DNA from 4 places in the Shewanella sp. 8A genome. Region 1 is predicted to be linked to each of the others. Evidence: predicted binding sites of a transcription regulator. Region 1 holds the regulator's gene; each other region holds the start of a gene.
What was found. Region 1 encodes sigma-54, which starts transcription at its own class of promoters, with help from an activator protein. Its sites were predicted from a motif close to GTTGGCACGNNNNTNGNNT; they were not measured.
Positions count from the first base shown of each region.

Region 2: M0413_RS05845 (flagellar assembly protein FlgT) is a predicted target of sigma-54. The motif match lies at 1,264-1,282, and genes of this name have one in related genera.
Region 3: glnA (glutamate--ammonia ligase) is a predicted target of sigma-54. The motif match lies at 2,552-2,570, and genes of this name have one in related genera.
Region 4: flgA (flagellar basal body P-ring formation chaperone FlgA) is a predicted target of sigma-54. The motif match lies at 6,078-6,096, and genes of this name have one in related genera.

Region 1 covers NZ_JAMDJP010000021.1:2,224-9,999, forward strand. Annotated here, with positions in the region: gene M0413_RS15575 (YiaD family glycine zipper/OmpA-like lipoprotein) at 1-217, shown strand, start outside; gene M0413_RS15580 (molybdate ABC transporter substrate-binding protein) at 435-1,262, shown strand; gene mgtE (magnesium transporter) at 1,339-2,703, opposite strand; gene M0413_RS15590 (HPr family phosphocarrier protein) at 2,893-3,168, opposite strand; gene rapZ (RNase adapter RapZ) at 3,155-4,009, opposite strand; gene ptsN (PTS IIA-like nitrogen regulatory protein PtsN) at 4,006-4,449, opposite strand; gene hpf (ribosome hibernation promoting factor) at 4,452-4,739, opposite strand; gene M0413_RS15610 (RNA polymerase factor sigma-54) at 4,768-6,243, opposite strand; gene lptB (LPS export ABC transporter ATP-binding protein) at 6,350-7,081, opposite strand; gene lptA (lipopolysaccharide transport periplasmic protein LptA) at 7,078-7,629, opposite strand; gene lptC (LPS export ABC transporter periplasmic protein LptC) at 7,616-7,776, opposite strand, start outside.
Region 2 covers NZ_JAMDJP010000005.1:177,616-185,391, reverse strand. Annotated here, with positions in the region: gene M0413_RS05855 (LPP20 family lipoprotein) at 1-443, opposite strand, end outside; gene M0413_RS05850 (FlgO family outer membrane protein) at 440-1,072, opposite strand; gene M0413_RS05845 (flagellar assembly protein FlgT) at 1,351-2,526, shown strand; tRNA gene M0413_RS05840 (tRNA-Arg) at 2,582-2,657, shown strand; gene M0413_RS05835 (motility associated factor glycosyltransferase family protein) at 2,705-3,997, shown strand; gene M0413_RS05830 (hypothetical protein) at 3,990-4,256, shown strand; gene M0413_RS05825 (ketoacyl-ACP synthase III) at 4,268-5,296, opposite strand; gene M0413_RS05820 (3-oxoacyl-ACP synthase III family protein) at 5,427-6,518, shown strand; gene M0413_RS05815 (SDR family NAD(P)-dependent oxidoreductase) at 6,527-7,270, shown strand; gene M0413_RS05810 (PseG/SpsG family protein) at 7,260-7,776, shown strand, end outside.
Region 3 covers NZ_JAMDJP010000006.1:88,459-96,234, forward strand. Annotated here, with positions in the region: gene typA (translational GTPase TypA) at 1-1,678, opposite strand, end outside; gene glnA (glutamate--ammonia ligase) at 2,655-4,064, shown strand; gene M0413_RS06385 (YceK/YidQ family lipoprotein) at 4,638-4,895, shown strand; gene M0413_RS06390 (aminotransferase class V-fold PLP-dependent enzyme) at 5,038-6,159, opposite strand; gene M0413_RS06395 (PrnB family protein) at 6,164-7,342, opposite strand; gene M0413_RS06400 (anaerobic C4-dicarboxylate transporter) at 7,624-7,776, shown strand, end outside.
Region 4 covers NZ_JAMDJP010000005.1:185,514-193,289, reverse strand. Annotated here, with positions in the region: gene flgG (flagellar basal-body rod protein FlgG) at 1-37, opposite strand, end outside; gene flgF (flagellar basal-body rod protein FlgF) at 48-791, opposite strand; gene flgE (flagellar hook protein FlgE) at 963-2,324, opposite strand; gene flgD (flagellar hook assembly protein FlgD) at 2,394-3,173, opposite strand; gene flgC (flagellar basal body rod protein FlgC) at 3,198-3,614, opposite strand; gene flgB (flagellar basal body rod protein FlgB) at 3,617-4,021, opposite strand; gene M0413_RS05880 (CheR family methyltransferase) at 4,165-5,004, opposite strand; gene M0413_RS05875 (chemotaxis protein CheV) at 5,107-6,027, opposite strand; gene flgA (flagellar basal body P-ring formation chaperone FlgA) at 6,233-6,940, shown strand; gene flgM (flagellar biosynthesis anti-sigma factor FlgM) at 7,015-7,341, shown strand; gene M0413_RS05860 (flagella synthesis protein FlgN) at 7,344-7,769, shown strand.

The sequences.
Region 1 (7,776 bases):
TTATACCGACAGCAGCGGCTCAGATTCATACAATTTACGTTTATCACAGGTACGAGCCAGCGAAGTAGGGAACTACTTGATGAGTAAAGGCGTGGCTTCCGCTCGCGTAAAGTCTAAGGGAATGGGTGAATCGAGTCCAATCGCATCCAATGCTAGTGCCGAGGGACGCGCGCAAAACCGTCGCGTGGAGATAGTGTTGACCCCAACGGGTCAATAATCATTCATCAAGGTTAAAGTCGCCTGCGGGCGACTTTTTATTTTATCCTAAGGGACAAATTGTCCTTCCGTTATCTATCTTGAGTGATCTTGTCCGCAATCATCTCTATTTGGGCTTATCAGGCGAGTATTCGACTTGATCCTGCCGGTATTTTCCCGTTTTGTATGTAGTTAGTTAAATTATGATAACTATTTCGCAGAGCCAAAGGAGAGCAATTATGGCAAAACAGGGCTTAGTACTGGCATTCAGTTTAGGGACTACAGTGATGGCAGGGATGGTACAAGGTGCGCCAATGAACACTGAGGCGACAGCCCCTATTGAACTAAGAGCCGCGGGCAGTTTAAAGGCGGCGATGAACGATATTATTGCGGCTTACCAAGCGAAATCCCAAGCTAATGTGGCAGCGCAGTATGCGCCTTCGGGTTTATTGCTTAAGCGGATCCAAGAGGGGGAGCGAGTTGATATTTTTGCCTCGGCGAATATGAAACACCCGCAGGCCTTAGTCGATGCGGGAGTGGGTCTACAGGTGCAAATGTTTGCCCGTAACCAGCTCTGCGCCATTGCTCAAGCGGAAGTGCCACTCACTAGCGCGAACTTATTAGACACCCTGCTCGCGTCGCAAATTAAGCTTGGTACATCAACGCCAAAAGCCGATCCCGCTGGCGACTACGCTTGGGCAGTGTTTGCGAAAGCCGAGGCTTTAAAACCCAATGCGAAAACTATATTAGAAACCAAAGCCATGCAGCTAACTGGTGGGCCTGAGAGTGCTAAACCGCCCAAGGATCGTAATCCCTATGCTTGGGTGATGGAAAATAAGCAGGCGGATGTGTTCTTAACCTATTGCACCAATGCGGTGCTGGCACAAAAAGAAGTGCCGAGCCTTAAGATTGTCGATTTACCGCCAGAGTTAGCTATTGGCGCCGACTATGGCCTATTGGTGTTAAAGGATGCCAATAGTGCGGCCGCACCTTTAGCCAAGTTTATTTTATCCCCTGAGGGACAGGCAATTTTGAGCAGTTATGGTTTTCAGCCGCCTAAAAAATAATGTCTAATAGACTCATTAAAAATGGCGCGAAATAGCGCCATTTTTGTTGCTCGCTTTAGCAAGGCTTGGGCCAGTGCTAGTGCATTAAATATAAAGTCGCTAATCCGAGAAAGGCAAACAGACCTATTACATCGGTGACTGTGGTGAGCACCATGCCGCCCGCCAACGCCGGATCTACTTTTAAGCGCTTTAAGATCAGCGGAATACTGGCGCCTGCTAGTCCTGCGACTGTCATATTGATGAGCATCGCACCGCCAATCAGGCTGGCAAGCGCCATATCATCTTTCCAAACTAATACCGCGATAAACACTAACATCGACCACATTAAGCCATTCAAAAAGCCAATAGCTAGCTCTTTGCCTATCAGCCAGCGGGCATTACTTTGGCCAATATGGCCTAGGGCAATCCCGCGGATCACTAGGGCCAAGGTTTGGTTCCCTGCGACGCCGCCCATGCTCGGTACAATCGTCATTAAAATCGCAATCGTGGCAAACTGTTCAATAGTGCCCTCAAACATATTGCTGACAGAGGCCGCCAGCAGAGCCGCAAATAGGTTGATCGTGAGCCAGAGCGAACGGCGGAAGGTACTTTTGAGTACAGGGGCGAAGGTGTCTTCATCATCGTCCATCCCCGCCATCCCCATCATAGAGTGCTCGGCGTCTTCACGGATAACATCCACCACGTCATCGATGGTGATCCGGCCGAGCAACTTGCCCTCACTATCGACCACGGGCGCTGACACCCAGTCATGGCGCTCGAACAGTTGCGCCACTTCACTGTCGGACATGCCCACGGGAATGCTCTCGATATCGGTATCGATAATGCTGCTGATATGAGTATTGGGATCGCAGGTGAGCAGATCCGCAAGTTTGACCCCACCAAGCACGCGATCGTGTTTATCCACCACGTATAAAGTATCGGTAGTGTCGGGCAGGTTGCCCCGTTGGCGCAAATAACGCAGTACCACATCGATATTGACATCGGGTCTTAAGGTTACTGTGTCGGTGTTCATTAAGCTGCCTGCGGTCTCATCGGGATAAGAGAGCGCTTGCTCGACTCGCTGGCGGTTTTGCAGACTCATCGACTGTAATACTTGTTTATACACAGTATCTGGCAGGCTTCGCAGAATATAAGCCAGATCGTCCGTATCCATGCTGGCGGTAGCCTTGGCGACTCGCTCTGGACTCATGGTGCTGATCAGCGGGTCTTTTAACTCTTCGCTGAGTTCATCGAGAATATCCCCGAGCTGATCTTGATCGACGAGTTGCCATAACACTTGCCGAGCTTTGGGAGGTGACGATTCTAAAATCAATGCGATATCTGACGGCGCCATATTTTGTAGCATTTGCCTGACATGCACAAACATACCACTGTTGAGGGCTTGACTCAGTTGGTCGAGGCGGTGTTCGGCTTGTAAACTGTCTGAGGCTTCTACAGGCATGTTTCCTCCATGGCGGCGGTGGATGGGTTGGCGTTTAGCTATTGAGGACTTAAGCCAAAGCGCAGCAGTACATTGTAATTTAGCGCACGGGAGGGCGTCGAGTCACAAATGTGTTTTACTGGTATAAGGTGCTGAAATCAAAACCAAACAGGATACTGAATACCGGCAGGGATCATCGAGATGATACCATCAGCAGGCTTCGTCAAACTTAGCGTCGATAAGGGCACAAATGGCATTAAGTGCAGGCTCGGCATCCGGGCCTTCGGCGATGAGGGTGATGGTTTTACCCATGCCCGTCTCGAGCATGAGTAGACCCAATACACTGGCGGCAGAGGCCTGTTTTTCACCTTGGATCAGCGTAATGCTGGCATCAAACTCAGAGGCCAATACCACGAGCTTTGTGGCGGCACGGGCATGTAAGCCGAGTTTATTGCAGATGGTGACTTGGCGCTCAAGTTTTGGCATGGCTCAACTCTCGATGGCGCGCATTGACTTTATGTTTGCCATTACTAAAACGTTTAGCTAGTTGCTCGGCTACATAGACTGAGCGGTGTTGGCCACCTGTGCAACCAATCGCAATCGTCAGATAGCTACGATTATTGCGCTCTAAATGCGGCAACCAGGTTTCGAGCAAATTCTCGATTTGCCAGATGAACTTATTCACCAGTGGCTGGCGATTTAAAAACTCCGCTACGGGTTCATCTAAACCGGTGAGAGGTCTAAGCTCCGGTTCCCAATGGGGATTTGGCAAAAAGCGCACATCAAACATAAAGTCAGCTTCGGTCGGCATACCATGCTTAAAACCGAAAGACTCGAAGTTGATCACCAGTTCCTTATCGACACTGCCAAGGAGTATTTGCCGCACTTGGTCGCTGAGTTCATAGATATTCAGATTCGAGGTATCTATATAGTGATCCATCTGCTGTGACAGCGGCTCCAGCAATTTGCCTTCAAGTTTGATGGCTTCTTGCAGTGACACTCGGCTCTTAGATAAGGGATGTAAGCGCCGCGTTTCGCTATAGCGTTTTAGCAGCACTTTATCGCTGGAGTTTAAGAAGAAGCTGGTGAGTTCAGTGCCCGTAGGCAGGCTGGCAAGCTGTTTAACCAGCACTTTGTCTTGCTCTGGTAAATTGCGCACGTCAACACTGATAGCAACGAGATCGTTACTGCCTTTGAGCTGTTCAAGCAAACTGCCAATCAAAGGCAAAGGCAAATTATCGACACAATAGTAGCCGAGATCTTCAAGCACTCTAAGTGCGACCGATTTGCCTGAGCCTGAACGCCCTGACACTATGACCAGTTTCATCCAATGATTACCTGATAGAGTTCCGTTTCATCATGCGTCTTGCGCAATTGTTTTAATATTTGCTTGTCACTGAGCTTTTCAGCCATGCATGACAAGGTACTTAGGTGCTGCTGACATTGGTCGGCAGGCACGAGTAGTGCAAATAAAATATCGACGGGTTGTTTATCGATAGCATCAAAGGCTATCGGCTCCTCACATTTTATCAATATCGCTATGGGTTGTGTTATATCGGTTAATCGACCATGTGGAATGGCGATACCGTTACCTATACCTGTGCTACCCATCTTTTCGCGCGCCACGAGGCTTTCGAAGATCTCTTGAGATGAGAGGGTGGGGTACTGGGCAGCGGCTAAGTCGCTGATGAGTTCCAGTACCTTTTTCTTACTGCCCGGAGTGGCGCAGGTTGTGCACTCCGGCCGCAGTATGGTACGAAGTTCCATTGCTAGTGTTTTGTTAACTTCTCTTTGTGTTTAATAACCTGACGATCAAGTTTATCAATCAGGACGTCTATGGCAGCATACATATCTGCATGCTCTGAAGTCGCGAAGACTTCACCACCGGTGAGGTTGATTCTCGCTTCGGCAATCTGTTGCATTTTCTCAACATTGAGCACAACGTGCACATTATTGATCTGTTCGAAATGACGTTCAAGTTTTGAAAACTTTTCCTCAACATATGCCCGTAACGATTCAGTAATCTCGATATGGTGTCCACTTAGGTTTATTTGCATAGAAACGTCCTCCGATACTCACAATAGGCTATAAACTTTTACGCTGATTGGAAGGGGGAATAAGCATCGCTTCTCGGTACTTCGCAATGGTTCTGCGCGCAACGTTAATTCCCTGTTCTGCCAGAAGTTGAGCCATCTTGCTGTCGCTTAATGGTTTTTTCTGGTTTTCCGCTGCAACCAGTTTCTTAATGAAAGCTCTGATTGCTGTGGATGAGCACTCACCGCCATCATCCGTCCCGACGTGGCTTGAGAAGAAATATTTTAGTTCAAAAAGTCCTTTTGGGGTATGCATGTATTTTTGTGTGGTCACCCGTGAAATGGTGGACTCATGCATCTCTACCGCCTCGGCGATATCGTTTAGGACCATAGGTTTCATGGCTTCTTCACCATATTCGAAGAAACCCTGTTGGTATTGCACTATGCAGTTTGCTACCTTGAGCAGTGTTTCGTTGCGGCTTTCAAGGCTTTTGATAAACCATTTAGCCTCTTGCAGATGGCCACGAATAAATTGGCTATCAGCTTGATTTTTTGAACTTCGGGCCATTGCTGCATATTGCTGATTTACGTTGATTTTTGGCATGCAGTCAGGGTTTAATTCGACCACCCAACGGCCGTTTTTCTTCGACACCGATACATCGGGGATCACATATTCTTCATCGACAGGGGTGATGAGTAAACCGGGGCGAGGATTCAAGGTTTGGATCAGCGCAATACTGTCCCTTAACTCGTCCTCTTTCAGTTTGGTCTTACGCATTAACAGCCTAAAGTCGCGAGCGGCGATCAGATCTAAATGATCTTTGATCAGCATGCGGGCGTTTTCGATGTGAGGGGTATCAGGCGAAAAATGAGATAGCTGGATCAGTAAACATTCGCTTAAATCCCTTGCCGCGACACCAACGGGGTCGAAATGTTGAATACGCTTGAGCACGGCTTCAACTTCGTCGAGTTCAATCTCGGGATTGCCCATGGCTTCGAGGATATCTTCAGTGCTTTGAGTGAGATAACCTTGATCGTCAATGGCATCAATAATCGCGGTGGCAATGGCTAAATCGGTTTCAGAGAAGGGTGTGAGGTTTTTTTGCCATTCTAAATGTTCGTACAACCCCTCGCTAGTTTCCCCTTGGAAGGGCATGTCATCTTCACGGCTGGCGCCAGAACCTGAGTTTGGCGATGCGGTAAATACTTCATCCCAAGTGGTATCCATGGGTAACTCTTCGGGCAGAGATTCTTTGGTCAGCGACTCGGCAATGTCCACGGTGGAATTATCTTGTTCCTGTGGCTGGGCAGTCGTTTCGCTAAAGTCGGTATCGGCGATATCTTGCTTACGTTCGCTAGGCGCGTCAAATTGCTCCTCTTCCAGCTCGAGAAGAGGATTAGAGTCTAAGGCTTGCTGGATTTCTTGTTGCAGTTCCAATGACGACAGTTGCAGCAGGCGAATGGCCTGCTGAAGTTGTGGCGTCATGGTTAACTGTTGACCCAGTTTGAGCTGGAGTGACGCTTTCATGTTACCGCTGATCCCTAGGTTATTATTGTGAGTTTAGGTCGCTTGATATCATATGGATGGAGCCTAGCGCTCTCAAATTCAAGGCTTATTAGCTTTGTTTTAGTAACTATAGCCTGAATTGTTCACCTAAGTACACAGCCCTAACTTGCTGATTGTCTAAGATCTCTGCGGGTGTGCCCTCGGCAATAAGATTACCGTGACTCACAATGTAAGCATGTTCACAGACGTCTAAGGTCTCGCGCACATTGTGGTCTGTGATAAGTACTCCAAGGCCTCGGCTCTTAAGCTGCTCGATAATTTTCTTGATATCGATAACGGAGATCGGATCAACGCCCGCAAAGGGCTCATCAAGCAGAATAAACTTGGGGTTGGCCGCTAAGGCGCGGGCAATTTCGACGCGGCGACGTTCACCGCCCGATAAGGACATGCCTTGGCTGTCACGAATATGGGTGATATGGAACTCTTCTAGCAGTTGCTCTAGTGCTTCTTCGCGCTGGTCACTATTGAGCTCTTTACGGGTTTGCAGTACCGCCATGATGTTGTCGTGTACGGTTAATTTACGAAAGATACTCGCTTCCTGTGGTAGGTAACCAATACCTTTGCGGGCACGCAGATGCATAGGATCGGCGGTTAAATCATCATCGTCGATAAAGATATGGCCTTTATCGCTTTTAACTAAGCCCACGACCATGTAAAAGGTGGTGGTTTTACCCGCACCGTTAGGGCCGAGTAGACCGACGACTTGACCCGTTTTTACTGTCAGGCTGACATCTTTGACAACCTGGCGGCTTTTATAACTCTTGGCGAGATTCTGTGCTTTTAAGGTGATTTGGGTCATTTAGAATCCTGTTTTTTCACAGGTTTATCTGTTGGTGTATTTTTGAGTTCTTCCTGATAATTATCAGGTTGAATAATGGTAATTACGCGATCATCACCATTGCCGCTACTTTCGGCGATCAGTTTTTGCTGAATAATATCGTAACGAATTAAATTGCCTGTAACTTGACTACCCGCTTGGTCTAGGGTCGCTGTACCAGTTAGGGTCAACGTCCGAGTGGCCATTTCATAGCGAATCTCTTTGGCGCTAGCAGATGCAGGGCGGCCATCATCAAGGATTTGGCTGTAGGTTGCTGGATTTCCTGTAGCCAGTAAGACTTTACTATTTTCGCCTTCGACAGAAAATGCACGGAGTTGATCCGCATGGATTTTAATTGAGCCTTGAACAACTTCAACGGGACCGAAGAAAATGATCTGATTGTTTTTAATGTCCGCAGTTTGACTGACGGCTTTAATTTTCACTTCTTGCTGTAAGTCACCGATCTTGGCGAAGGCATTCATGCTTATCATTAGCATTAGGCTGGCAAGTAATATGTTATTTTGCTTCATAGGTTCCTACTACCTGACTGGTCAATTGCACTTCCTGCGCGTTAAGGTCGGCATAAAGGCCTTGCCCTTGAATATTAAAATCTTTCCCTGTGACGTAAATGATGCGGTCAGAGGTCATTATCATTGTGTTGAGATCGAGTTCTAAAA
Region 2 (7,776 bases), on a different contig from region 1:
TAAGTGACTTCTTTAATTCTCTGTGGCCGACTCTGCTGCTGATAGATTTGCCATACCTTAGAAAAATCAAGTTCTAACTCAGTAACGTAATGCTCACCTGCGGGATAACTTTTAACTACTCTTGCGCCGCGGATCACCCCAGTGACTGAAGCTTTAACATTATCATCGGTTAGCATCCAATCACTGACACTGCTGTTAGCGGTGATCTTTTGTCCATACACTTGTTCAGCCAGTTCACGATAAGCCACGATTTTTGAGGCCTGCATCGCCATCAACATTCTTTGAGATTGCTCTTTCGCTGGTTGAGTCGCTAACGGGGCATAACCAATGGCCGTTAGCTTAGGGAAGCTAGATGGAGGAACATCTTCCCACTGCACATACTTGTCTCTAGAGGCACAACTTGTCAGTAGAAGCGCCGCAATCACCAACAGGTAGCGTTTCATTTTCCATCTCCTAATACACGCACTTCATTCATACCGGGAGCCGACTGACGATATAAAATCCCATCGTGGGAGATCACTTGCTCAGAGGGCTGCATATAATTGCTTAATTCTTTTTGTGTAACAAAGGTCTGTGAAGCTGACACCACTCGGTTGTTACTTAAGGTAACGATTCGAGTATTAATCGCTAAGCCATTAGTCGTCGGGCTCATCGTGGATACCACAATATGGTCAACAGGCAAATTAGTAGACAATTTTTGCCAGTCACGCGTCAAAATAAAATCGCCCTCACCAGTAACACGCAGTCCATCGGCGAGATTTAACTCCACCACATTAAATTGAAAACTGTGCAACGATGCCATGAGTCCCTGCTGCAATTGCAGCGCAACCGCATTCGTACTCGTCATGTCGCCCACTAATACTGGTGTAGTTACAACGATAGGTTGATCAGGACGCAAGGCATCATTCTGTTTGACTAACTCAGTGACAATTCGCTGCGCTAGATGATTAATTGTCGCCGTAGGCGGCAAACCATTGCCATCAACTAGGCTAGGTTTTGGCGGCACAACGGGTTTAGTCGCACACCCAATCAGCGCCAAAAGAGCCAGGGGAATGAACGCACGCTTTAGCATGGGAATAACCTCATTATCGATATCAATGCGCCTCAAAGCGAGCCGCAATCTTTAGTCAAAAAGATTGCAAATATTAGACCAAGTCAAAATACAATCCTTGATTAACTCACCTGATTATCGACAACAGTGCCAATAACTTTACCCTCTATACCTATTCAGCAACTTCAGATGGTTTGGGTATATTTCATAAATTAGGCACGAAACTTGCTTTTACAGCCAATAAAACCGCCATTAAACTGACTCAACTGATTGGCACAATTGACCTGAAGGGCTTATTAATGAACATACTCAGAAAGCACTTGCTCATCATTAGCAGCCTACTGCTGGCCGCACTTCAAGCTAATCAAGCGCAAGCAGAATGGGTCGAAGCCAGTGGTGAAGCAATCATCACCAATGGCAACATCGCCCAAGCGCGGGAAGAAGCCATCAATCAAGCGGTTAGCTATGCCACCCTCAGCACCGGGATCCAAATATCCAGTGAACAACAAACCACCAACGGCAATCTCACGCAAGACAGCTTCGCCATTAATCGTAACGCTCAAGCGATTAGTATTCAGTTAGTGAGTGAACGCATTCAAGGGAATAAAATTTATGTGTCGCTCAGGCTCGATCTGAATGATGACCCAACACAACAATGCCCAACGGGCCAATTAAAAGCCGCGATCCTTATTCCCCAAGCCCAAATAAAAGATCGAGCACAATTACGCTACGGCCAATTATCAGGATTTGAAGAAGTCATCTCCGAAAGACTCGGTAATAGTATTGATGGCTACTCATCAACTGGATACAGCCATATCCATGCCAAAGAAAGGCTCGATATCGCACAAGAACTGGTCGATATCCGCGGCTATAGACTTCCGAGTTGGCTGAGTGAAATTACCGATAGCCAATACATTTTACTACCGCAAATTATTGATATTTCAACCGAGCCAGTACAAGCCACCTTTATGGGATGGTGGGATGAAGCGCCACAAAGACAGTTCCAATTAAAGCTTAGCCTTTATCACGGCATTAGCGGTGAAGAAGTATGGAACAAAACCTACAGCACATCGGCTCGGTGGGAATTTGAGGAACAAGCCATTGTTGCCCCCAATAGTGATAGATTTTGGCGTTCATCCTACGGCAAAAATATCAGCCAACTGCTGCAAGAAGCGACTCGCGATATTGATAACACGCTCAACTGTAGACCACTACTTGGGCAAGTTGTCAGTCGTCAAGGAGATCGGATTATTCTCAACCTAGGCCGAAAACATGGCATTCGAGTTGGTGATAAGTTCCAAGTGGTGTTACAACGCAATTTACCGGATAGACTCAATGAAATGCGTGCCATTGCTACCAAAAGCCGAGCAACAGTGCAAATTGAACAAGTGAGTGAAGAAAGTGCAACAGCCGTACTCGTTGACCAAAATGCGGTTTACAATGTACAGATAAACGACATCGCGCTTAAGATTTAAGCAACTAAATCATAAGCCTTTTAATCAAAGATAAAACCAGTATAATCACCAGCGTCTCTTCATAGCTCAACAGGATAGAGCAGCCGCCTCCTAAGCGGCCGATCGGGGTTCGAGTCCCTGTGGAGAGACCAGATAGTGATGTCGGTAATATCAACACGAAAGCTTCCGAGGAAACGGAATGACTGAACTATTTGCCACTAATCTGAATATTATCGCTAAACGCTGGCCAATTGTGGCTGCAGCGATAAAAAGCCAATCAATTGACCATCTTGATGCGCACTTAGTTCAAGGCCAAAACCAAACTATCAGTGTTAATGGCATTCAGCTCAGCAGTCGCCATGACCGCATCGCTGAAGCACAGCTGTTTATTAGTACCCTTCCCTCAAATGTTCAGCAAGTCACAGTTTATGGCGTGGGTATGGGTGATGTGCCGAGTCTATTAACGGATAATCCGCAATATCAAAAAATCGAAGTTTGCATTTTAAACTTAGCCGTATTCGCATTACTGCTTTGTTACACCGATCAGAGGGAATGGCTCAGTCATCCGAATGTGAACTTGTATGAGCAAGCAGGAAAAACTCTAAGTTTTCCTTATATTGCAATCACACCAGAACTCAATTTAGTTAGCAATGAAAATGCTATTATTCGAGATTTAATTGTATATGAGCTAAATCGTAATTATGCTAATCAGCAACACCTTAATAACGACAAAGTTGAGTTTCGATTTAACAGTAATTCAAAAAATATTGAAAATGATCCAAGTGCAGACTTGCTTATACAGTATTATAAGAAACCTCGGTGTCATGTTATAGCCTCAGGCCCAACACTAGAAGATCACTATGATTTTTTGCTAAAACAGCGACAGTTACCAGACAACACAAGACCATTAATGATTGCTGCCGACACCTCATTAAAAGGGTTAGTAAATCATGGCATCTATCCAGATATTGTTGTTAGTATTGATATAAATATTCGTCTAGACCATATGCCTATTGAGGATACAGAAAATATTTCATTAGTGTATTTTCCAACTATATCACCTGACATTGTTAAAGAATGGAAGGGAAATAGATATTGTGCATATTCAAAACATGCAAGATACGATACTCTATCAAACTACCAACCAAAATTGCGCTTATATACTAATGGTAGTGTAATTCACCCTATTATAGATCTAGCAGCTTATTTGGGTGCTTATGAGATATCCATGTTTGGTTGTGACTTTTGTTATGCAAAGAATAAAACTCATGCATTCTGGCCTGATGGTTCTTTGGGACCAAAAATAAATAATGCCAAACATTGGGTCCTTAATGGACGTGGTGATAGAGTGGAAACTGATTTAAACTTTAGAGGATATTTGAGAAGCTTAGAACGCTATATAAAAATTAAACCTAACATAAAATTTTATCAATCCTCGCTAGATGGCGCCAGAATACTAGGAGCACAGTACAAGGACTTCACAAATGAATAAGAATGTTGAAATAACTCTGCTAATAAATGACTTACTAATCACATCAAAACATCTTAGGCTAGGGGAAGAAGCTCAAGGAGCTAAGCATCTTCGAATGTGTCTTGATAAACTAGAGACTATTATCAGTACTGACATGGAGAAAAGCAGAATCGCATCTTTATTACCTCAAATGTTGTCTGCACATGAAAGATCAGATTGGTTGTCACTGGCTGATTATCTAGAGTTTGAAATCCCCGATATGCTAACTAACATATCTTAATGGAGCATTATTTACAAATTAGAGTTGAGCGATAGGTCTATTAAAGTACAAACGGATAATTTATCTAAAGTCAATGCAACACTTCCCCAGGACCAGCCTACACCAAACCCCGAAAGAACTAGTTTATTTTTTCGGGTAAGCAACTCTTCAGAAAGAGACAAGCATAAGGCTAATGGGATCGATGCAGAACTCGTATTACCCACTTTTCGCATAGATATAATCACTTGCTCTTCGGCGAATCCGACTTTATCACCTAATCGCTTTAACATCATTTCATTTGCTTGGTGCATTATGCAGAAATCAACTTCATTCACTTGCCATTTTTTTTCAAATAAGCATGATTGAATTGATTTTGGAACTTCTCTTAGGGTAAATACAAAAACTTGCATACCATCCATAAACAGTTCGAATTTTTCATCAGGTTTTTTTGCGCCTCCGAAAGGCTGAATCAGATAAGGAGTGCCAGCACCATCAGTTCCAAGGGAAAAAACCATGTCATCACAGTCTTTGCAATTCTCAATCGCAATCGCACTAACAGCATCTCCAAACAGTGCAGAAACTGAACGATTATTTTCACTATATTGTTGACTGGTTGTATCACCGACAACAAGTAAAGCTTTGCTCCGCGGTAAAGTATTTAATAGCTGTGATATTTGCCACAGTCCATATACAAAACCGGAACATCCCAAATTAATATCAAAAGCCAAAGTGTTTTTATCTAAACCAAGTCTATGTTGGAGTTGTACAGCATTACCAGGCAAAGGATAATCCGGCGTTTGAGTGACAAAAAGAAGAATAGCGATGTCATCCTCAGCCCAATCCATACTGCTTAGAAGTAACTCACAAGCCTTAGTGGCAAGATCTAGGGCAGTTTGCCCCTGACTGACAACACGTTTCGATTCAATCCCCGTAGCAGCAACAATACGCGCCATTTCTTGCGAGTCTTGAGAAGAAACGGCGTCTCGGTTCAACTTTTCTATTTCGGGTAGCACAGATACTATTCCAGAGATAGTAACATTTTCAACTCGAGTGACTGTCATCTGTATTCCTAAAATTTGCCTTATAAGCAAGAAGTTAGAGTGTTTCCAAAACAAGTTTGGTACTTTCAAGCTATATTATTCAATGTTATAGTTAAAACCAATACCCATTCTTACTTCAACAAGGTTATTTATGGAAGCCGTGATCAAATCAGTCAAAATTGCAGGAATGCAAGCTGCCGTGCCTCCCCATAGGCATTCCTATGTTGAAACTCCAGAGATCTTTACTCAAGAAGAAGCAGATAAAATATATGCTAGCACAGGGATACATAGTCGCCGGATTTTACCTCCACATCTTTGTGCATCTGATATGTGTATTGCTGCCGCAGAGGTTTTACTTCAACGCTTGAACTGGTCACCAGAATCGGTGGATGTTCTCATTTACGTATCGCAAGATGCCGACTATGCGCTTCCCTCAACAGCCTGCTTAATTCAAAACAGATTAGGACTTCCAACTTCTTCTGCATGCCTTGATGTTAGTTTAGGTTGTTCTGGTTTTGTCTATGGAACTTGGATCGCTAGTCAGTTACTAAACAGCTCAAATGGTAAGCGTGCTTTAGTACTTTGTGGAGATACATCAAGCCGACACCTACTCCCTGAAGATCGCGGTACGCTTCCTTTGTTTGGTGATGCAGGAGTAGCTACTGCTCTTGAATATGATGAGAATTGGCCTAATTCATATGCGATTTTTGGGACAGATGGCACTGGTGGACAGCATATTGCCGTAAAAGCGGGCGGGAGGCGTAATCCTACCATACCAGAATTAACGCCAAGATCAGAAGAAGAAGAAAAACGACTCTATAATGACTCTCGTCTATATCTTAATGGAGCGGCTGTATTTTCATTCACATTGAAAGTCGTACCTCAACTCGTAAAAGATACTCTTAGATTAGCCAATCTAATAGTTGATGAGCTTGATATGGTTGTTATGCATCAAGCCAACCAGTTTATCCTCGAACACCTCAGAAAAAAATCAAAAATCCAGGGTGATAAGTATCTCATAGATATGAAAGATTTTGGCAATACTTCAAGTGCATCAGTGCCATTAGCCATATGTCATAAGCTTCAACATTTTTTTGATAATCAAACTAAAAAGGTAATGTTAGGAGGATTTGGTGTTGGTTGGTCTTGGGGAGCAATAATCACGGATATAGGCCCCATTGTGTCGCCAGAAATAATTGAAATTGAAGATGATTTCGAGCCACTTTCTTTGGTGCAACAATAAAAATGAATATGAAGAATAAGCAATACCTAGTTACAGGCGCAGCAATTGACTCTGAAATAGGCTTTGCCATCTGCCAAAAATTGGATGCTGAAGGTGCTAAACTAATTCTTGTAGGTCGTAGAGAAGAGCCCTTACAACAAACAAAAGCACAATTAGGCAACGAGCATTATGTGATTCCGTTCGATCTGAGCCAACTGGATCATATCAATTCTCTCGCGATGACAATAGTTGAAAAATATGGACCGATCGATGGGTTTATTCACAATGCTAGTTTTCAAGGATACAGTCCGCTTCGAAATATTTCCCCAAAACAGATCAGAGATTATTTCGACATTAACTTTTCCGCAGCAGTCATGCTTACAGCCGCTTTTTCTCGGCAAAAACACTTTGTGCCAGGGGCAAGCTTTGTTTATATTGGATCAGCAGCGGGTCAACGAGGGTTAAAAGCACGCACTTTATATGCAGCATCAAAAGCAGCACTTACCTCACTGACCAAATCGGCAGCATTAGAACTTGCATCAAAATCAATAAGGGTTAATTGTGTTGCTCCAGCAATTGTAAAAGGAGCAAAATCAAATAAGCAATTTTTAACAATTGGAGAACAGCAAACATCAATGCTTCTCGCTTCACATCCGCTAGGTTTAAGTGAACCGGAGGATGTTGCTAACTGCGTATATTTTTTATTAAGTGATATGAGTAACAAGATTACGGGAAGTACTCTCGCGGTAGACGGTGGCTTTCTTGCTGGCTAAACCTCTATGTGTTTTTTATGGTAATAGTAGCCATAAAATTGGTGCTGGGCATATCATGCGCTTATTTGCACTTGCTCAAGCTGCTAAAGCTTATTTCCAAATACTTTTTATCTATAAAACCTGTCCAGATGCTTTATTAGATAAACTTAAAGAAGAAGGATTCTCAACCCGAATTCTTTCCTCGCCGCTTGCTTTTAACGAGTTATCATCCTTTTCTGCGTCCGTTATCTTTATAGACGATTATGATCTAACATCAGGTGAATGGCACACATTAGAACAGCTAAAATTATTTAAAGTTAAGCTTGATGATGGACTAGACTGCTCAAAGTATTTTGTTGACCTAGTGATAAATCCTGCACCAAATGCCAATTTAGAAAGTTACGCCAAACGTTTTCCATCTTCCCAATTTTGTTTAGGTCCAAAATATACATATCTTAGAAAAGAGTTCTCAATATGTTCTTTTAAACCACTCAATGAAAGAAAAAATATACTTATTACATTAGGTG
Region 3 (7,776 bases), on a different contig from region 1:
GCGTAGTCAGAACCTGCGCTTCGTCAGTACCTGAAGCACGCATGTTGGTCAGCTGCTTACCTTTCAAGCAGTTTACGGTCAGATCGTTAGAGCGAGCGTGAATACCCACTACTTGACCTTCATAAACTTCGGCCGCATGGCCGATAAAGAGACGACCACGGTCCTGTAAACCAAACAGTGCGAAGGTCAATGCTTTACCAGTCGCGTTAGAGATCAATACGCCGTTAGCGCGTTGACCAATGTCGCCACCTTTATGTGGACCGTAGTGATCGAATGAGTGGTAAATCAAACCAGTACCTGACGTTGCTGTTAAGAACTCAGTTTGGAAACCGATTAAGCCACGGCTTGGGATAACAAAGTCAACGCGCACGCGACCTTTACCGTCAAGCTGCATGTCTTTCATTTCAGCTTTACGGATACCCAGCTTCTCAATCACTGTCCCTTGATGTTCTTCTTCAACGTCAACGGTCAGGGTTTCAAAGGGTTCACACAGTTCACCATCGATGGTTTTTAAGATAACTTCTGGGCGAGAAACTGCTAATTCGTAACCTTCACGACGCATGTTTTCGATCAGGATAGATAAGTGTAATTCACCACGGCCAGATACCGCGAAACGGTCTGGACTGTCGGTTTCTTCAACACGCAGTGCCACGTTGTGCACTAATTCCTGTTGCAGACGCTCAAGAATGTTACGTGAAGTCACGTACTTACCTTCTTTACCCGCAAAAGGTGAAGTGTTGACTTGGAAAGTCATGGTCAGTGTTGGCTCGTCAACAGATAAAGGCGGCATCGCCTCTACATTGCCAGCAGCGCACACTGTGTCCGAAATTTTAAGCTCACCCAAACCGGTGATCGCCACGATATCGCCCGCGTTTGCTACATCAACTTCGGTACGCTCTAAGCCCATGTAACCTAATACTTGGCCCATTTTACCGTTGCGTACTTTACCGTCGGCACCGATCACGCTCACCTGTTGGTTAGTCTTGATGCTACCACGGTTAATGCGGCCCACACCGATAACACCCACGTAAGAGTTGTAATCGAGCTGAGAAATTTGCATCTGGAATGGACCATCCGCATCAGCATCAGGTGATGACACTTTTTCAACGATAGTCTGGAACAGTGGCGTCATATCTTCGCTGACAACATCTGGATCTAAGGTTGCAAAACCGTTTAATGCAGAAGCATAAACGATTGGAAAATCTAATTGTTCGTCAGTTGCACCTAAGTTATCGAACAGGTCGAATACTTGGTCGATAACCCAATCAGGGCGAGCACCTGGACGGTCAATCTTGTTGATAACAACGATTGGCTTTAAGCCTTGGGCAAACGCTTTTTTGGTTACGAAGCGAGTTTGTGGCATTGGACCATCAACGGCATCAACCAGCAACAATACTGAGTCAACCATAGACAGAACACGCTCAACCTCACCACCGAAGTCGGCGTGGCCAGGGGTATCAACGATGTTGATACGATAATCGTTCCACTTGATGGCAGTATTCTTTGCCAGAATCGTGATTCCACGCTCCTTCTCAAGATCGTTGGAGTCCATCACCCGCTCAGTAGCTTCTCCCCGGGTTGCAAGGGTTCCTGATTGCGACAGCAACTTGTCTACCAGGGTCGTTTTGCCATGGTCAACGTGTGCAATAATGGCGATGTTACGTAAATTCTCTAGCACGGATAAACCTCTTACCATCAAACAAAATTAGGGATATTACAATATTCGTTACAGCAATCTACGTTGAGTCGCCATAAAAAAGCGTGACATTCTACTCCAGAGCGGCCATATCGCACAGGATTATTTTTGAACACTTATAAAACTATTTTTTTGGGCCTATGCTAACGAATCAGTTATGGCGATAAGACAAATAACCCAAATGCACCGTTTCAGCGCAGGCAATTTGCCATATTATTTCGACGTCAGTACGACTAACCAGCTGAAATAACTATTCTTCACCGGAATGGCGTAGCAGACTATGCGCTTAAGGCCGCCATAAGTATAGCGAATAACCCCAATTCGGCAGACCCGTTTTTTCGTCCAAACACATCAGTATGCCCAAACCGCTACCTAAGTATTTTCTCGATAGCCTCAATAAATGGCTTTAGACGCAGTTTCAATAAACTCTATTCCCACCTAAGAACAACAAGACTAATCAATTGATTTTTAATGATAAGCAATGAAAACAAGCCAAAATCATTATCAGAAAAACAGCTTATCATCTCACTGTTTTGTGACATTATGGCGAGCACTGAAAACAGTGACCTTACGCGGTTATCTAGACTTATTTATATGCTAAATTCATTCTGTTTTGCTGAGCCTAATTGATAGTAACAGGCTAACAGCGAGTATGCCGCCCAGCTTGAATATGGATATGAATTAACCAAGCAAGCCTATGCTCATCGTCACTGCACTAAAATGGGGGATGCATGGTGCGCACCAAAATGGATGAATGCACCAAAATGCCACATCAAAACGCACCAATAAAGTGCAATACAGAGTTAAAGATAGTGCAATAAAACACATATTCATTAATTATCAACAAGTTAAATTATTGGCATAGATATCGCTTTATAGCTAGTAAGTTTTGCTCAAGCACAACTTGAGTTAAAAGATTATAGAAGGGACATCCCTTTACCCTACCGGAGACTTGAGAATGTCAGTTGAATCAGTTTTAAAGCAACTTGAAGAATTAGAAGTTAAGTTTGTTGATTTACGTTTTACCGACACCAAAGGTAAAGAGCAGCACGTATCTATCCCAGCTCATCAGGTAGACGCTGACTTCTTCGAAGACGGTAAAATGTTTGACGGCTCGTCAATCGCTGGCTGGAAAGGCATTAACGAATCAGACATGGTACTGATGCCAGACCCAACTACGTTCGTACTGGATCCATTCACCGAAGAAACCACTGCGCTGATCCGTTGTGACATTCTCGAGCCAGGCACTATGACTGGTTATGACCGCGACCCACGTTCTATCGCGAAAAAAGCGGAAGAATACTTACGCTCTACCGGTATCGCTGACACTGTATTAGTTGGACCAGAACCAGAATTCTTCCTGTTCGACGATGTCCGTTTCGGTACTGACATGTCTGGTTGTTTCGTGAAAATCGACGCTAAAGAAGCGGCATGGAACTCTGGCACTAGCTACGAAGGTGGCAACACTGGTCACCGTCCATTCGTGAAAGGCGGTTACTTCCCAGTAGCTCCTGTTGACTCATCACAAGACTTACGTAGCGCTATGTGTTTAGTGCTCGAAGAAATGGGTCAAGTGGTTGAAGCTCACCACCATGAAGTGGCGACTGCGGGTCAAAACGAAATCGCAACTCGCTTCAATACCCTGACTAAGAAAGCGGACGAAATCCAAATTCTGAAGTACGTAGTACACAACATGGCTCACGCCTACGGTAAGACTGCGACTTTCATGCCTAAGCCAATCGTTGGCGACAACGGTAGCGGTATGCACGTTCACCAATCTCTGGCGAAAGATGGCGTAAACCTGTTCGCAGGCGACAAATATGCTGGTTTAAGTGAAACTGCACTGTACTACATCGGTGGTATCATCAAGCACGCTCGCGCACTGAACGCTTTCACTAACCCAAGCACTAACTCTTACAAGCGTTTAGTACCACACTTCGAAGCGCCAGTGATGTTAGCTTACTCAGCACGTAACCGCAGCGCTTCAATCCGTATTCCAGTGGTACCAAGCCCTAAAGGTCGTCGTATCGAAACTCGCTTCCCAGATCCACATGCAAACCCATACTTAGGTTTCGCAGCACTGCTGATGGCGGGTATCGACGGTATCCAAAACAAGATCCATCCAGGCGAAGCGATGGATAAAGACTTGTACGATCTGCCAGCGGAAGAAGCGGCTGAAATCCCACAAGTAGCGACTTCATTAGAAAACGCCCTTGAAAACCTGCAAGCTGACCACGAGTTCTTAACTCGCGGCGGTGTATTTAGCGAAGATTTCATCCAGTCTTACATTGCACTGAAATCTGCAGAAGCTGAGCGTGTAAGCCGTACAACTCACCCATTAGAGTTTGAAATGTACTACAGCCTGTAATGGCTAGATGCATGCAATTACTCACTGTATAAATGCATGCATAAAGTATCAAAGCCCCAACAGTTTTGCTGATGGGGCTTTTTGTTTCTTGAAGGTATACGCTACTTTCATGCTGGTGCAATGACCAACACTTTTCTCTAAATGGCGACATAGCCAACCACTTATTTATCATCAAAAGAAAGCATACCAGCAGACACCACTGCAATAACAACAATAGGGACAGATGTCGTTTAAGACTGAGCTAAACGCGGTATAAAACTAACTTATAGGCAGAGGCGTTAACTACAGCGACACTAAAGTTGGGAGTCTCTTTACTGTTGTCTCATTACTGCTGCTGAATAATTGACACATATATTCATGTGGTTAGAATGCCGACTTGCTAAAACTGAATATATCGGTGTCGAACAAAACCAGTTCGGGTTCCATAAGACTAACGCCCAAAGTTAATCAAGCGAGTCGCTCATACCGAAACAATGCGGTTTTTCACATATAAACAATGGAGTGGTTATGCGTTGGTTGACTTGCTTGGTCGTGTGCTGTTCTCTCACGGGATGTGCAACAATAACATCGAGGATGGGAGAAAATTCAACTTGGGGGCATTCTTTCTCCAGTGTTCAAACGGCTGTTGATAATGGCGAGGAGTGTGCGATAGTTTCTGCGTTATCCGCCCCGCCACTGCTGCTGTTTACTATCCCTCTGACACTGGTCGATATGGGTAGCTCGCTGATCGTCGATACCGTGATGCTGCCAGTCGATTTGGCTATCACGCCCAGTAATCCCAAGCTCCGAACCCCGCGTTCTATGTTCTGCCACTACAGCTACAGCATTTAAGCATATTCGCCCCCATAAATGACCTCAGCCTCAGGGCATGGGTTAACGACATCGGCATTAGGGGGCGCCTTGGTGCCCCAGAGCCATGCTCCCTGTTCAAGGCTATTACGCCATGTCGGCTGAGCAAGCTATGCTCAATCAGTTAACGATGGGCTTTTATTACCTCCAGTAACTTCGCAATATCGGCCTCATCATTATAAATATGTGGCGATACGCGTATCCCTAAACTGCGGGCATCGACACTGATATTCGCCTCAGCCAATGCCGCCATGATCGGCGCTTGCCGCTCGCCAAATTGCAAAATCAGCGTACCGCTACGCTTATCGATTGCCCTCGGCGAGACGAGCTCATTGTCCAATGCCTGTACCACTGGAGCCATCAGTTGCAAGTTATGCTCACGCATTGCCTGTGAGCCAATATTGGCAAAATATTGAATACTATGGGCGGCAATAGCGTAGGGGGCGATAGAAGGCGTGCCGCCCCAAAACCGCAACGCTGTTGGATGATAGCGAAAATCATGAATATCAAACTCGAAGGGATTTTCATGGCTAAACCAACCCACATCCTGTGGCTGACATTCGGGCAAAATAGCCGGATTGACCCACAGATACGCAGCGCCGGGGCCGGAGCATAACCATTTCACACTCGAACCAATCATAAAATCTGGCTGTAGCTTGGCTAAATCCAGCGGCAAAATCCCAGCCGATTGCGCCACATCCACTATGCTCAAGCAGCCACGCTCACGGGCAAGGGGGATAATCTGCGCGAGGGGGGCCTGCTGTCCCGTGTTAGAATAGGCATGGCTGACAAAGACTAAATCGACATCGTCGCTGATATGTGCGTCCCACACATTGGGGTCGGTAACATCTAAGCCCTTGGGAATAAAGCGCAGTTCACAACTTGCGGGCAATGCCTTTTTAAGGGCGAATCCCATGCTAGGAAAATCAATCTCGCTCATCAGCACCACGGCGCCATCGCGATTTAATCTATCCAGTGACATCACCAACTTGGTCAATGCGCTCGATAGATTCACCTGCGGGCAAAATTCCTGCGGCTGACCATTAAAAAGGCTTGCCAGCGCCGCGGTAAAGTTATCGATGACACCTAACCATTGACCCCAAGGCTCGCGGCCAGACTCCTGCCAAGGTGCAAAAAACGCCTGCTTAAACGCCTGCTCGGTCGATTTGAGTGGCCGCCCCACGGAATGGTTAAGCAGATATCCAGGGCCTGCGAGGCAAAAATCCTGTTTTACATTTAGCAGCATGGCCTTACCTCAAACTGTCTTTGAGTTTTTTCAAATCATAATAACGGGTGCGAATATCGTCACGTAATACGGCCGCGCGTCTATCCCTTAAACGCTCAAGGGAGGCAAGCAGTACATGCAATGGTGGGCCGCTGGCGGTCACTTTGGCTAAATGTTGTTGTTCCATGCTGACCGAAGGCTCAGCAATATACTTAGTCACTAATTCATTGTGATGTTGAATCGCAGTTTGCCCATGTAATTCACAGACTTCGATAAACAGCTTGAGATTTTCTTGATACCAGTCCTGATGCACACAGCCCTTGGCCTGCAAAAAGTCATCCATCAAATTAGGGCGGCGCATGCATTCCCGCAAGATTTGCTGATCCTCCGGCATCATGTATAAAAACTTATCCACCAGCATTTGCGAATAAGATGCTTCGTTGGCAAAACATAAACCTAGGGTTAAATCGATAACGTTAATCCCGGCAAAGTCGCCCGCATTGGCGCCACGATACACCACAGAACCAACCCTATAGGGTTTGTAATATGGGCGGACACAGTAGAAGAAACGGTCCGTATCTAAACGATTGAATAACTGCGTATTCGAATCAATCACATCCTGCAATGCCTGCTTAGCGACGCGCAGTAAATCGTGACTAATTGGATGAGAAATCCCCAAAGGCTGGATTTTTAATAGCGCATCAGCGGCACGTTTATAGGCCAAAATGCCTTTAGTGTTGTAATCCACAAACAGTTTTTCATCGGGCAGATCGGTAAAACGTTTGTAGATACCATTATGGGCGCGGTTATGGGTGGTTAAATGGGCGGTAGCAAAGCGCGGCGTGACTCCAATTGAGGCGCCGATATGCATCGCCAGCGCTGACGCTTCAAGAAGTGGCGAGGTGGTCTCCCGTGTTGGCTCAGTAATTTCATGGCGGCGGCAGGCGGCCATATACAGGCCAACATTGCCTAGCAAATCAAAAGCACTATCAAAGCCTTCGTCGGTATTGCCCTCATCGAGCAAAGCCTTAATCAGCCCTCGCCCTTCGCTTTCCAAAGTGTGCTTAAGCTCAGTGCCAATCCCCTGCACATTGGCACGGTCGGTCTGCTGGTCATAAAGCTGTTCGAGCTGCGAGTTGAGTTCTACAAAGCGGCTGCGGATCCACTCATCGAAGGCTTCGGTATTATAGGTGGCAGGTTTCACTTGGACATCCTTGGCGATTGTTATGGTTATTTTTACCGGAGCAAGTACTAGGGCATGTTTCACTTGGCTACAGGCGTCATTAGCGCTTCCGAGTTAACAAGGATGCAACTTCTGGCGACACGTTTCTAGCGCTAGCTCAAATTTATGAAAAATCTAATGCCACTTTTTATTTACACCTTGCGCCAGCGCAAGTTATCAAAGTCAATCGCCTCGCAAAATAACGCCAAATACAGCTAGTCCTAATACAAATAGCGCGGCAGGTTCCGCAGGGGTAAATCAAAATGATTTTAATGGAATTTATTGTCGTACTCGGCTGCTTGCTACTGGGCACCCGCTATGGTGGTATGGGGCTCGGGTTGATAAGTGGTATAGGTTTATTTTTACTGACGTTTGTCTTTGGTCTCGCCCCCGGACAGCCACCAGTGCAAGTGATG
Region 4 (7,776 bases), on a different contig from region 1:
CTAAGCCAGTTTTACTAATCCATAACGCTGGATGCATAATTTATCTCCTAACTAATCCGCATTAATGAGGATGAAGCGCGGTCATTTTCTTCCGCGGTTTTCATCATCTTCACTTGCAATTCAAATTGTCGCTGTAGGTCGATTAAGGACACCATCTCATCTACGGGGTTGACGTTACTGCCCTCTACAGCACCACTTTCTACAAATACACTGGGATCGGCAGGCGCCGGATCACCGGATACCAAACGGAACAATCCATCCTCGCCGCGCATCATTTGTGCATTGCCGGGGTTTACTAACTTTAATCTTCCTACCTCTTCGACAACTTCTGTCGTCGCACCTTGAGGACGAACAGAGATAATCCCATCCTGTGAAATAGTGACCTTTTCAATTGGCAGCGGTAACACAATCGGTCCGGCATCACCCATCACGGGATTACCACGGTCGTTATGCAATAAACCTGTTGAGTCAAAACTGAGACTGCCAGAACGGGTATAAGCTTCACTACCATCCTGTGCTTGCACGGCAAACCAACCGTCACCTTTAATGGCAACGTCAAGATCGCGTCCAGTAGATTTAATCGGGCCCGAACGAAAATTGGCGGAGGGGGTTTCAACCATGGCAAAGACCCTTGTCGGCAATCCTTCACCAAAGGCTTGCATCGATCTGGCTTGCGCCATATCCGACTTAAATCCATCGGTATTTGCGTTGGCTAAGTTGTTGGCACGCAACGCCAACTCATTCATATTTTGCTTAGCGCCGCTCATGGAGATATAAAGGAATTTGTCCACAGACTGCTCCGTCAAAGTTTCAACCTGACAATAGCAAAGCAAGCATCATGCCAATAAAATAAGCAGCTAGTTAACTGATAAATTAGGAGATTTTAATAAACGAATGAATGCACAACAGAAAGAGGCTAAGTGTTGCCGCTTGCGGCAACACTTAGCAGAGGCAAGATTAACTTAACGAATTTGCAGAACAGTTTGTTGCAGAGTGTTATTCACTTCCAGCGTACGTGAGTTGGCTTGGAAGTTACGTTGTGCCGAAATCAAATCCACCAGCTCAGTCGTCAAGTCAATGTTAGATTGCTCTAACGCTGAAGAACTGAGACTACCAAACGTACCACTGTTAGGCTCACCAGCCAGCGCAGGACCTGACGATAAACTGGCTTTCCACGAGGTATTACCCACTTGTGTCAACCCTTGTTCGTTTGCAAAGCGAACTAAAGCAACGCGGGCTAATGGCACTGTTGAACCATTGGAGTAACTGGCAGTGATCAAACCATCTTCACCAATTTCGACATTGGTTAAACGCCCTACTGTGGTACCGTCCTGTGACAATTCAGTGGCGGCAAAGGGAGCTGAATATTGGGTTGGTGCATTAAATTTAATAGTCACGGCTTGAGTGCCATCAGCACCAGGGCCTAACACGCCAGCGCCGCCAACCCCTAGCGCTTCGGTGGCGACGACTGCCGGATCACTCCCAGTATACACACCGACAGAATTAAACTTCAGAACCGATCCCTTCCAGCCGCCAGCCGTTTGAGCTGTGCCAGAGGCATCGGGAGTGCCATCACCATTGGTGTCAGTCTGATATGTACCAGCAGGGCCAGAAATATCAACTTGTTTACCATCAATGGCATAGTATGCAACCCAGTTGTTCTCACCATTATATGAGCCATTATTTGGCTTGACGAAATAGGTCGTCATGATATGTGGCTCACCCAGAGAGTCATAAATCGTCATGGATGTCACACTGTTATAGGTTTTGGAGTCTAAAGGATCAAAAGCAGCAGGGTCGAGTGAACCTTCTTTTGCATTTAAATTCATCTGCAAAGTCACGTTTTCAGTTTGAACAGGGCTACCTGCAGTATCAGGAATTTGTACTGGCTTAGCTGTCGTTAAACTGACAGAGGTAGAGTTACCATCTTTGTCTACTGGAAAGGTCTGCAAAAAATTCCCAGCAGAGTCAACCATATAATTATTTTTGTCGACTTTGAAAGCACCTGCCCGAGTAAACTGATGATCCAAGGTACCTATCTCGGACGCAGTTACAAAAAAGCCACCGCCTTTAATCGCTAAATCTAACGAGTTATTCGTCAGTTGCAAACTACCTTGGTGGAATTGCTGCGCCACTTGGCTCGTAGCCACACCGCCACCCACAGCGGTTTTTGAGTTTGAGAAAATTGAATTAGCGTAAACATCCGCAAATTCAGCACGCGATTCTTTAAAGCCAATGGTGTTAGCATTCGCGATATTGTTCGCAGTAGTGTTCAAATCTTTCTGCGCAGCAGAAATGCCACTCAATGCAATGTTAAACGACATAATTCACCTCTACATTTGCTCAATTCAATGATGGACAAGTGTGATGTCCATTTACAATCTTGATTACGATTAAACTTCACTAATCGCAAGTACATCCGACAGTTTAAAGGCCATTCCACCCTTGAGATTCAAAATGGCGCCAGTCGCTGCAGTACCTAAAGAAACACTGGTCACATGCGCATAGGTCGATACAGCTAACGCTTGTGATTTATCATTCACCAAACCCGATGCTTTAATCGAGTAATTACCTGCGGCAACGGGTTCTCCTTTATCATTCAAGCCATCCCACTTGACATCAGTGTTACCACCCTTACTACCATCAACAGTAAATGTTCTAACGACTTGCCCTTTATCATCTTCGATTCGAACATTAATGACGGGAATTTTCTCTGAAGTACTGATCACACCATTTAAGCCTGGGCTTTCTGCAGAGATATAACCCGTATCTGTCGGTAACAGCACTTTTCGCCCAACTAATCCCGATGCTTGCAAAGCTTGGCTTGATGTCATCACACTGTTTAAATTAACGATTTGATCATTTAACTTAGAAATGCCATCGACTGTAGAAAAAGATGCCATTTGTGCAATCATCTGGTCGTTATCAACGGGCTTGAAGGGATCCTGCATCGATAACTGCTGACTGAGTAATGAGAAAAAATCCTCTTGAGTGAGCTGCTGACTCTTAGCCTCTGGAACAGCAGAACTATTCGGCAAACGTAATCCATCCAAAAATGGGTTACCTGTAGAGCTAGTCGACGTTTTCGTGGTATTGGTTGATACCGTATTCGATTGAGTGTTTGTTTGAGTCAGCTGCGATGAGGTTTGACTCAGTTGGTTAATGAGGCTCACAACGTACCTCCTAAATAACGCATATTATTTACCCATCCCAAGTGTTTGTTGCAGCATAGATTTTGCCGCCTCAGCCACTTGAACATTCATCTGATATGAGCGAGAAGCTGAAATCATGTCAGCCATTTCTTCCATGACATTGACATTTGGTTTGTAAATAAAGCCATCAGCATCCGCCATCGGATGATCCGGCGAATACTCTTTTAATAGGGGCTTATCACTCTCGACTATGCCTTTCACCGTGACACCTTGGGAAGCTTGTTGCTGACTTTGCGCCTTGGCCATTTCGGCTTCGAAAATAGGATGACGAGAACGGTAAGTTTTATCTACACTGCTGGAGACTGAATCTGCGTTAGCAATGTTACTCGCGGTAGTATTTAGCCGCAGAGACTGGGCTGACATGCCAGACCCCGCAACATCGAAGATATTAAATAAACTCATGATTAATCCCCTCTCAGCGCTTTTTTCATACCGCTAAATTTACTGTCTAAAAACCCCAGAGACATTTGATATTCGAGAGCATTTTGCATAAATGCTGATTGCTCTTGTTGAACGTCGACAGTATTGCCATCCCCTGTATCGGGTTGATTCGGCACTCGAAATTTAACGTACTGCCCGGTTAGCTGCGCTAGCCCAAAATGCTGCTCATCAGCGGTCATCTCTAAGCTATTACGCTGTTGTTGCTGGGTTTTAGCAACATTTAAGGCGGCAGAAAAATCGACGTCACGGGCTTTATAATGTGGCGTATCAGCATTTGCGATATTGCTTGAAATCACTTCAGCCCGCTCAGCACGGATCCCCAAGGTGAATTGGTGAACACCCAGTGCCTTATCAAAATTAATCGCCATAAAATTGCCTCCATCGTGTCACTCACGGGAACAAAGCAATTCATGTGCCAATACTTTTATGGGAGGTAATAAAGTTTGTGAGGGATATAGCAGATAAAAAAATTACCGAACTATGCCGGTAATTATCAATTAAAATCAAATCCTTAAGTTTTCTTTTGGTAATAAATGCCAGGGTTACAACGAACCATATCAAATTCATCAGTAAGGCCAGCAATGGATTCGGATGCGCCTAAAAAGAGGATACCTTTGGGATTTAACGCGGCAGCAAATTGCCGCAAAATTTTTGCTTTTGCCTCAGGGGCAAAATAGATCAACACATTTCGGCAAAAAATAATGTCAAACTTACCCAACAAAGTGTAACTCTCGAGCAAGTTATGAGCACGGAAATTGACTAGACGTTTAACGTTATCCTTTATGCGCATGTTGCCAGAAGGCAAAGCATCAAAAAACTGCCGCTTACGTTCTTCAGACAATCCACGTGCTAACGCTAAACTATCATACTCAGCATTTTTACAACGCTCCAACATAGAAGGCGAAAGATCCGTTGCCTGAATCGAGGCACCACCAGGCAGCGCCCCAGGTTTTTTTTGCTGGTACTCTAATATGGTCATCGCTAAAGAATATGGCTCTTGACCCGACGAGCAAGCTGCAGACCATATTTTTAAAGGTCTACCTAACTTACTGTATTCTGGTAATAGCACATTATTAAGCAATTCAAATGGATAACGATCACGAAACCATAAGGTTTCATTAGTGGTCATGGCATCAATAACTTCAGCTCGTAAAGCTCGTTCCGTGGGTTTCATCGAATGCTTTACCACATCGGATAACGAAGGAAGGTTATATTTGCCCATCAATGGCGCGAGACGACTACGTACGAGGTATTGTTTATTTTCACCTAGCACGATGCCGCTATGTTGTTCTAAGAACAACCTAAATTGATTATATTCTGCTTCAGCGAGTGATTTATCAGGCACATTCACGTCCTAGATCCTATAGCAAGCACCAAAATAAGTGCACAACAATCATGTAATAAGGGCTAGATTATAGCGTAAAGCTCAACTAGGCACTAACCCACACTCTCACTACAAACTTAAATGCTTGTTCACTGCCGCAGCTAATTCGTCAGGGTTAAATTTTGCGATAAAGTCATTGGCACCAACCTTTTGTACCATGGCTTGGTTAAAGACACCGCTTAATGAGGTGTGCAGTACCACCTTGATATTTTTAAGCTTAGGATCATCACGGATCTCAGCCGTTAAGGTATAACCATCCATTTCGGGCATCTCAATATCGGAGATAATGAGTGGAATTTCATCGGCAACATTATTCATTTCACTTGCAATGGCCTTGAGCTTATCAAGTGCCTCACGACCATCTTTTGCCGTGTCAATTTGTAAATTTAACGACTCTAACGACCGAATAATTTGCTTGCGTGCCACCGCAGAATCATCAATCACCATAATATGGTAATGCTGACTTCTATCGAGAGTAAGTTGCTCATTAACCTCTTCACTAATGGCCGTTTTGACAGGTGAGATTTCATCTAAAATCTTTTCAACGTCCAAGATTTCAACCAACTCACCTTCAATCTCGGTAACCGCGGTTAAATAGGAATAACGCCCAGCACCTTGCGGTGGCGGCATAATGGCTTCCCAGTTCATGTTGATAATACGTTCAACAGAACTAACCAAGAACCCCTGCACACTACGGTTATATTCCGAAATGATGATAAAGCAATTTTCAGTGCTCGCTAACGGACGCCCACCCGTTGCCGCACTCAGATCGATAACAGAAATAGTTGTGCCGCGAATATGGGCAACTCCTTTGACGTAAGGATTGAGCTTAGGCAATGTCGTTAATGGCGGGCATTGCAAAACCTCTTTCACTTTAAATACGTTTATCCCAAACCGTTGACGACCATTTAACTTAAATAGCAATAGTTCTAGCCGGTTTTGACCTACGAGTTGGGTTCGTTTGTTGACTGAATCAAGAATACTCGACATAACTCTGCCTTGTTGTTCTGTTTATGTACGGCCCTAAAACTCGTTTGAGTATAGGCATATTAATTGCTTACGTCTTGTTATCGATAAACATAGTTGAAACTAAGTCAAACTTCTGACACCAAAAATCTAAGAAAGAAGCATTGAACAGTTTCACGCTTGATAAAAGTATAGGTGTATTCTGGCGTTACAAGCTAGTCTCTTCATTATGAAAGTAAATTTAGTCTATTTTTTGAGTATTTTCGCACTTTTTCTATCCACGGCAGCTAAGGCTGAACCCGTGATACCTAGCGTATCGGCGATATCCGAATTAGCTAAAGCCCTTATTAATGAAAAGATTGCTGTACCTGCAAATGCGAAAGTCGACATTAATCCACAAACGGTCGATAACCGAATGCTGCCAGCACAGTGCACATCACCAATAAGGGTCGAATTAGCTTCTGAACGCGAAATTAGCCGTAATAACACCATAAAAGTCAGTTGTGATACCCCCGATCTCGCCTACCCTTGGCAGATTTTTATGTCTGTTAGAGTAGACATTCTTTTTCCTGTTGTGGTCGCAACCGAAACCTTAGCGCCAGGTGAATTAATCAGTCCTTCACAGGTCGAGATCCGCTATGTTGACCAAAATAGTTTGCGTGGTATGCAATTTAGCGATACTAATCAGCTTACAGGCGTGAGAGTTAAACGCCGAGTCGCGAAAAATTATCCTATTTTTGCGAACAACCTTTGCTTTGTCTGTAAAAATGACACAGTGTCGATTTATGTGCGTTCAAATAACTTCGTACTAAAAACTGTGGGAGAGGCGCTGCAAGATGGTAATATCGGCGACCAAATTCGAATCAAAAATAGCAGTTCTAACAAAGAGCTAGATGCCATAATTACGGCGATTGGCGAAGTAGAAGTTAGAATGTAAAATAAGCTAAAGCTTTTCGATAAGCTGCCGATACCCCAGTTAAGAAATCCGTATACATGACGCTGGAGCCTAAAATGGCAATTGATATTAGCAAATTTAACGCCGGAGCGGCCGCACAAGTCCGTTCAAACAGCACTAAACAAAGCAGCGAAAGCGAGAAAACCTCTCAGGTAGCGGCTAAATCAACTCAACTAAAAGGTGACTCTGTTGTCATTACGGCTCAAGCTCAACAGTTACAAGGAGCTCAAACCAAAATGGCCAGTCTACCTGAAGTCGACCAAAAGAAGGTGGCCGAAATAAAACAAGCCATTGCCGAAGGTCGTTATAAAATTGATCCCGAAAAGTTGGCTGCGAATATTGCCAGCTTCGAAGCAGAATTAAATGAGCTTAATAAAGAGTAACTATGACAGAAATAGCTAAACTGGTAGATCAACAACACGCCCATTTGGCTGTTCTTAAACAAATTATTCTTAAGGAAAAAGGCGCTTTGGTTGACCAAAACGCCGATTTGCTTTTGTCGCTTGCTGAGCAAAAATCAACATGTCTACAAGACCTTAAAGCAAATGATGACTTGCTGGCTAGTCACAGCGATAAAGCCTTACTCACAGAGCAAGTGGAGCTATCCGATAAAATGGCAGTGGTTAAAGAGGCTCTAGCAGAATGCAAAGATCTCAACGCACAAAATGCTAGTTTGATCGAGATGAATCTTGCAAGCCTAAACCGCTTTGCTCAAGCCTTGCAGGCGAGCCGAAATGCCACCACGCTGACGTATAACGATAAAGGTAAAACCTCAACAATCTCCAGCTTAGGCAATGATCTAAAAGCGTAAGGCGTTA